2 linked regions of the Ketobacter sp. MCCC 1A13808 genome follow. The main gene of each other region encodes a partner of the protein of the gene in region 2 in a complex. Links are inferred from orthologs where the notes say so. Each region holds a gene or a part of one and is shown on either strand. Other genes may lie near its edges. The genes, in order: uvrA and mfd.

What was found.
Region 1: the proteins of mfd (region 2) and uvrA are in contact, whole or in part, in a crystal structure (PDB 4DFC), measured with the Escherichia coli proteins. The link is inferred for Ketobacter sp. MCCC 1A13808 from one-to-one orthologs.

What each region holds. Positions count from the first base shown.
Region 1 is NZ_VRKW01000019.1:14,789-18,384, reverse strand. The notes cover bases 218-3,596. They hold uvrA (excinuclease ABC subunit UvrA), read left to right. Parts: upstream 218-564; coding sequence 565-3,396; downstream 3,397-3,596. Other genes in these bases: FT643_RS20965 (lysophospholipid acyltransferase family protein), read left to right, coding at 3,425-3,596; FT643_RS20975 (MFS transporter), read right to left, coding at 218-345. Also shown: more of FT643_RS20975, read right to left, coding at 1-217. UniProt on the Escherichia coli protein: The UvrABC repair system catalyzes the recognition and processing of DNA lesions. UvrA is an ATPase and a DNA-binding protein. A damage recognition complex composed of 2 UvrA and 2 UvrB subunits scans DNA for abnormalities.
Region 2 is NZ_VRKW01000004.1:396,421-400,622, reverse strand. Bases 158-4,142 are described here. They hold mfd (transcription-repair coupling factor), read right to left. Parts: upstream 3,829-4,142; coding sequence 358-3,828; downstream 158-357. Other genes in these bases: FT643_RS11095 (phasin family protein), read left to right, coding at 4,027-4,142; FT643_RS11105 (CsiV family protein), read right to left, coding at 158-361. In the rest of the region: more of FT643_RS11105, read right to left, coding at 1-157; more of FT643_RS11095, read left to right, coding at 4,143-4,202. UniProt on the Escherichia coli protein: Couples transcription and DNA repair by recognizing RNA polymerase (RNAP) stalled at DNA lesions. Mediates ATP-dependent release of RNAP and its truncated transcript from the DNA, and recruitment of nucleotide excision repair machinery to the damaged site.

The sequences.
Region 1 (3,596 bases), on a different replicon or contig from region 2:
AACTGCGCTGGCTATGGCACCCGCTCCCTGAAGGGCTCGGCCGATTATCACGCCATAAATTGATTCGGACTGCGCCGCAACCACGCTTCCGACACAAAATACAATTAACCCTAATATAATAACGGGCTTACGACCAATACGGTCAGACAATAAGCCAAAGGGGACCTGCAACAACGCCTGAGTCAGACCGTAAGCACCTATCGCGAGCCCAATTAGCTGAGGGGTCGAGCCCGCCAACTGCTCACCATAAATGGCAAAAACAGGCAATATCATAAACAAGCCCAACATACGCAACCCGAATAGGCTGGCAAGGGACCATGTGGCTCGAGCTTCTGAAGAGTTCATCAAAAAATCTTATCCGATCAAATTGGGCAGGATTCTACCACTGATACCCTCTCTCCCGAAGTGCTGGCGCTGACCAATGATCCACAAAGTACATTTAGTTTGTGTAACAGGCCCTTTTAACCCTCTTATCAGATCCACAATCCGGCTCAAGCCATCTATTAAGTAGTTCCCGCTGTACAATCCCTTTATACTTGCGGGTTTTCATTGGCGGGGGTAACGATGGACACCATCCAAGTACGTGGCGCACGCACTCACAACCTAAAGAATATCAGCCTGGACATTCCGCGCGACAAGTTTATTGTCATTACTGGCTTGTCAGGTTCAGGCAAGTCCTCTCTGGCCTTCGATACGCTTTACGCAGAAGGTCAAAGACGTTACGTAGAATCCCTATCTACCTATGCCAGACAATTCCTGTCATTGATGGAGAAGCCGGATGTTGATCATATTGAAGGGCTCTCTCCTGCCATATCCATAGAACAAAAAAGCACCTCTCATAACCCCCGATCCACTGTTGGCACCATCACTGAGATCTACGACTATCTGCGTCTTTTATATGCCCGCGTAGGCACTCCTCGCTGTCCAGACCACGACCTTCCCCTGGAAGCACAGACCATCAGCCAGATGGTAGATGATGTGATGGCGTTAGCAGCGGAAAATCGTTACATGCTGCTGGCACCGGTGGTACAGGACAAAAAGGGGGAGCACCTCCACTTATTCGAGGAGCTACGTGCTGACGGATTTGTTCGAGCGCGAATAGACGGCATTGTGGTGGATCTGGATCAAACCCCGAAACTGGATAAGAAACGCAAGCACACGATTGAAGTTGTGGTTGATCGCTTCAAAGTTAAAGCAGGCTTGGAATTGCGCCTTGCGGAGTCGTTTGAAACAGCCTTGAATCTGACGACGGGTACCGCTTTGGTGGTCAATATGGACTCTCCCAAAGAACAATCACTATTCTCTTCCAAATTCGCCTGCCCGGTTTGCAACTACAATCTCAGCGAGCTGGAGCCCAGGCTGTTCTCCTTCAACAACCCCGCAGGCGCCTGCACCACCTGTGATGGGCTGGGAGTAAATCAGTTTTTCGATGAAGACAACATAGTAGTTTCTTCCGAGCTCAGCCTGGCAGAAGGCGCAATTAAAGGTTGGGACCGGCGCAGTATCTACTACTTTCAAATGCTACGCTCACTGGCGGAGCACATCGGTTTCGACATTGACAAACCTTTTGGCAAACTTAACAAAAAAGCCCGCCAGGCCGTTCTCCATGGCACCGGAACCGATTCGGTGCCGTTCCATTACCTGAATGACCGTGGCGATGCCATCACCCGCAATCACCCATTTGAAGGCATCATCCCCAACATGGAACGGCGCTACCGCGAGACCGAATCGGACGCGGTCAGGGAAGAGCTATCCAAATTCCTAAGTGTGGCGGATTGCAGAACCTGTAACGGCTCTCGGCTTAACCGATCTGCACGCCATGTGTACATAGAATCGGCCACATTACCTGATGTCATTAAATTACCGGTTGGCGAATCACTAGAATATTTTAAGGCCCTAAAGCTTCAGGGCAAGAAAGGCGAAATAGCGGAAAAAATACTTAAGGAAATACGCGAGCGGCTGCAATTCCTGGTCAATGTGGGCTTGGATTATCTGTCTCTCAACCGCAAAGCTGAAACCCTCTCCGGGGGAGAAGCACAGCGCATTCGGCTTGCCAGCCAGATTGGAGCAGGCTTGGTGGGCGTGCTCTACATCCTTGATGAGCCGTCTATTGGCTTGCACCAACGAGATAACGAGCGGCTACTTGCCACGCTCACCCGCTTGCGGGATATGGGAAACACCGTCATTGTAGTGGAGCACGATGAGGATGCGGTCCGCGCCGCTGATTTTGTCATTGATATAGGGCCTGGTGCCGGCGTCCACGGGGGTGAGGTAATAAAAGCGGGCACGGTAGAACAAATCATGTCATGCCGCAAATCCCTTACTGGGCAGTATCTAAAGGGCACTAAAAAAATCGACATTCCAGCCCTGCGCAAAAGCATCGACCCTGAACGCACACTCATCATCAAGGGCGCTCAGGGTAATAATCTAAAATCGGTAGATCTTCATCTACCGGTAGGATTAATGACTTGCATAACTGGCGTATCCGGGTCGGGTAAATCAACCCTGATAAACAGCACTCTTTTTCCGTTAGCAACAACCTTACTAAACGGCGCAACCACACACAAAGCCGCTCCCCACACGTCCATCGAGGGGCTCGACCACTTCGACAAAGTCGTCGATATAGATCAAAGCCCGATCGGCCGCACACCCCGATCGAACCCGGCAACCTACACGGGACTATTTACGCCCATAAGGGAGCTGTTTGCTGGAACTCAGGAATCGCGCTCCAGGGGCTACGGGCCAGGCCGGTTTAGCTTCAATGTCAAAGGCGGACGGTGTGAAGCCTGTCAGGGCGATGGTGTCATTAAAGTGGAAATGCATTTTCTACCTGATATGTATGTACCTTGCGATGTATGCAAGGGCAAACGCTACAACCGTGAGACCTTGGAAATTCGCTATAAAACCAAAAACATCACCGAAGTACTGGCGATGACGGTGGAGGAAGCACACGAGTTTTTCGAGAATATTCCGGTTATAGCACGTAAACTTAAGACATTGGTCGATGTAGGTCTTTCTTACATTAGACTGGGCCAGTCGGCCACTACACTTTCAGGCGGGGAAGCGCAACGGGTCAAGCTATCCAAGGAGCTTTCCAAAAGGGACACCGGCAGCACCCTCTATATTCTTGATGAACCCACAACCGGGCTTCATTTTCATGATATAAAACAGCTTCTTGTTGTATTGCATCACCTCAGAGATAAAGGCAACTCCGTGGTAATCATTGAACATAACCTGGACGTCATAAAAACGGCAGACTGGGTGATTGATCTCGGACCGGAAGGCGGTAGCGGTGGCGGGGAAATAATTGCACAAGGTACACCAGAGCAATTAACGAAAATACGACAATCCCATACGGGTCGATTCCTAAAGCCGATTCTATCGAACCACAAATAAATCGAATCACAAGGCCAGCTTAAATACTTTGAAAAAGACGTATAAATTCCAACATTCTGCACTTCGATGCTTTATCTTTTGCTGCTCTAATCTGCCGCTGCCGGTGATGCGTGCAATTGGCCGCAGCTGCGGGTTGCTTTATTACATATTTAATAACCGCCGTGTAGACATAGCCCGCTACAACCTAAAATTGTGTTATC
Region 2 (4,202 bases):
CGGGCTGCAGCCAGCTTTTGCTGGTCATGACTTCATAATTTGAGCTTAATTTAAGGCTGGAGAGCACTTCTTTAAATTCAGTGTCCGTCGGCTCGGTAGTGCGGAAGGCCGTGCGTTTGCCACTGATGTTGGCCGCATCTTCCAAATCGATAGCACCCTCAGGATAGGCTAGCTCCAGTTCTGCCGGTGGCCGCCATTTTTCGTTGCCGAGCGGGCTGTTTTTATTTTTGAATACCACCAGTGATACCTGGTACCAGTTTGCCTTATCCTGATCGGCATACGCTGTGGTCGCGATTCCGGAGGGCAGGGCGAGGAGCAGGCTTAAAGTTAAAGTATTAATTTTCGATAAAGTTAATTTCATTTTGAACCATTCGCCGGGGATAGTTTGTCGAGTATTTCTTCGGTTAGCTGCAGCCGCGCTTCAGCGGTTTCACTCTCGATCTGGAATCTGAGTTTATCAGCGCCTTCTAATTTATAAAACTGGGGTTGATTCTGAACCAATTTCACAATGGTTAGGGGATGTACTTTGGTGTCGGCGCCAAATTCAATGCGGCCGCCTTTTGGTCCCGCATCCACTTTGGCAAGGCCGAGCGCTTGGGCACGTAATTTGATACTGGTGAGGCGGAACAGATTTTGGGTCGACTCAGGTAAGCTGCCGAACCGGTCAACCAGTTCCACCCGTAATTCGAACAGTGCGTCGTCGTCTTTCGCATTAGCGATACGTTTATAGGCAATCAACCGTGAATGTACATCGCGGACGTAGTCTTCAGTAATCAGCGCCGGGATGCGTAAATTAATGTCTGCGCCCTGGCGTAGCGGTTTGTCCAGGTTGGGCGTTTTACCTTCCTTTATTGCCTGAACGGCTTCTTCCAGCATTTCCATATACAGGGAGAAGCCGATGCTGGTCATGTTGCCACTCTGTTCCTCTCCCAGTAGCTCACCTGCGCCGCGTATTTCCAGGTCGTGACTGGCCAGAGTGAATCCGGCACCCAGATCGTGCGCTTCGGCAATGGCTTCCAGGCGTTTTCGTGCGTCGGCAGTAATTGCTTTGGGGTTAGGGGTTAACAGATAGGCATAGGCCTGGTGATGTGAACGTCCAACCCGGCCACGCAATTGATGTAATTGGGCCAGACCGAGCTTGTCAGCACGGTCGATAATAATGGTGTTGGCAGAGGGAACGTCGATACCGGTCTCAATAATCGTGGTGCACATCAATACATTGAAGCGCTTGTGATAGAAGTCCGTCATGACTTGTTCCAATTGCCTTTCCCGCATTTGGCCATGCGCAACGACGACCCGTGCTTCGGGAATCAGCTTTTGGATTTCTTCTGCCCTTCGTTCGATCGACTTCACTTCGTTATGAAGAAAATAGACCTGACCGCCACGCAGCAATTCCCGAAGCACTGCTTCCTTGGTGACGCTGCTATTATCTTCTCGGACAAAGGTTTTGATGGAAAGCCGTTTTGCCGGGGGGGTCGCAATAATGGACATATCCCGTACTCCGGACATCGCCATATTCAGGGTCCGGGGTATGGGTGTTGCCGTCAGCGTCAGCATATCGACTTCAGAGCGAATTTCTTTCAGGCGTTCTTTGTGGCGCACACCAAAGCGGTGTTCTTCATCCACAATAATTAACCCGAGATTGCTGAATTGGACGCTTTCCTGCAGTAGTTTGTGGGTGCCGACTATGATATCCACCTTGCCTTCGGCGATTTGTTTTAATGCCTGGGTTTGTTCTTTCCCGGTTTTGAAACGGGAAAGTACTTCAATCTCGACCGGCCAATCGGCAAAGCGATCCTTGAATGTTTCATAATGCTGTTGGGCGAGCAGCGTGGTGGGCACCAGTATCGCGACTTGTTTGTTATTCTGGATAGCGACATAGGCGGCGCGCATGGCGACTTCGGTTTTACCGAATCCGACATCGCCACAGACCAGGCGATCGGTAGGGCGGTCAGAGGTTAAATCGCCGATTACGGCGTCTATGGCGGCTTGTTGGTCCGGAGTCTCTTCAAACGGAAACCCCTGGCAGAAGATTTCATAATCGGCGCGGTTGATTTCAAATACCTGGCCGGGTTTAGCGGCCCGGCGAGCGTAGATATTTAACAATTCTGCTGCGGTGTCATGGATCTGCTCTGCGGCTTTGCGCTTTTCTTTATTCCAGTGATCTGTGCCGAGTTTGTGCAACGGGGCGTGCGTATCGCTGGCACCGGAATAGCGGCTGATCAGATGCAATGAAGAGACCGGCACGTACAGTTTGGCTTTGTTGGCGTACTCCAGGGTTAGGAATTCCTGCTTTTGCCCGTCTATTTCAAGGTTTTGCAGGCCGTGATAACGTCCTACACCATGATCGATGTGGACAACAGGATCCCCGGTGTTGAGTTCGGTCAGGTTGCGTATTACGTTTTCGGCGTTGTCGTCACCCCGTTTGCGGCGACGCTGTTGAATAACCCGGTTGCCGAATAACTGCGATTCGGTGATGACGGAAATCAGGGGATCGGCCAGTTCCAGTCCGGCGCTGATATCAGCAATGCCGATCATATGAGGGGCGCTGGTTTCTGTCAGAAATTCAGTCCAGCTTTCCGCCGCCTTTGGTTGAATGCGGATACGCTTCAGCAATTCCAGAAGGCTGTCCCGGCGACCAGCCGATTCCGCAATGAATAACACCCGTTTGTTATCTTCACGGGCCATTAAGCAATAGGACTCGACGTGCATCAGCGGGTTTGTTGCCTTTGCATCAACGGGCAACTCCGGTGGCTTGGACAAGGGCAGTGTGCTGTGATGAGGTTTGTCGTCACCTACACCGGACCGCATTGCGATGCGGGGTCTTAGTTTCAGAGCCCGGTTCATTTCATCAACGGCGATGAACAAATCCTGCGGTGGAAGAATAGGGCGTACGCGATCGTAGCGCAGATCTTCATAGCGGCTCAGGCAGTCATTCCAGAAATGTTCCGCACTGTCCTGCAGGTTTTCAGCAGTCATCAACAGTGTATCGTCGGGTAAATAATCAAACAGAGTTGCGGTGCTTTCGAAGAATAACGGCAAATAATATTCTATGCCGGCGCTGGCCAGGCCCTCACTGATATCCTGATATAGATGGCAGCTACGGGGGTCGACATCAAAATGCTGTTTAAAGTTGTCTTTGAAGCGAGCGCGTGCCTGGTCGTTTAGCGGAAATTCTTTCGCCGGTAATAGTCGGATTTGTTCCACTTTTTCAACAGAGCGTTGTGTCTCGGGATCGAATGAGCGCAGGGTATCGATTTCATCATCAAACAATTCGATGCGGTAAGGAAAGCGACTGCCCATCGGAAACAGGTCCATGATAGCGCCACGTACGGCATATTCCCCGTGGTCCATTACCGTTTCAACGCTGCGATACCCGGCCTGCTCCAGTCTGGAGCGGACACTGTCGATGTCGAATTTCTGCCCGATATCAAGCATCAGGGTTTGACCCTGCAGGAAACTGACCGGTGCCACCCGATGCATCAAGGTGGATGCGGGAACAATCAGAATGCCTTTGCGGAGCGTGGGTAGCCGGTACAACGTGGATAGACGTTGCGAGACGATATCCTGGTGCGGCGAAAAGCTGTCGTAGGGTAAGGTTTCCCAATCCGGGAAGGAGTATATCTGCAGGTCAGTCTGGGCGTAGAAGGGGATTTCCTGTTCCAGCTGAATGGCGTGCTGGGTATTGGCCGTGATCACCAGAACCAAGCCTTCATGCTGGCCTGCAGCCTGGCTTATTGCCCAAGCAGAGCCGCTGCCCAGTAGGTTGGCCCAGACCCGTTGGTCGCCTGCTTTTTTTGGAAAATTATTAAGAAAATCAATAGTCATTGGGGGAGATAAGAAATACTGGCTCTGGAAAAACACGCATTTTACATGCTTTTAAAGAAAGGGGGGCGTATTGTAGTGAAATAGGATGATATTTAGCTCGAATCGGGCATAGGATACCGGCAATTTCCGGCTAGAATGATAATTCTAACGGCAGTTGATATTATGTTCAGCTACACCCAAAAATAGGTTAAGCGAATTATGAGTGAAGGGATGAAACCGCCGATTTCGGCCTCGGAAGATCATGTTGCTGAGGATGAAATGAATTTGTCCGGGAAAAAAGCATCGTTAGCTGATAATCAGGTAGGGCAGCTAGCCGAGCAAATGGCCGATCGGGTTAAAGAATCCGCCAGTCAGATCTGGTTGGCGGGACTTGG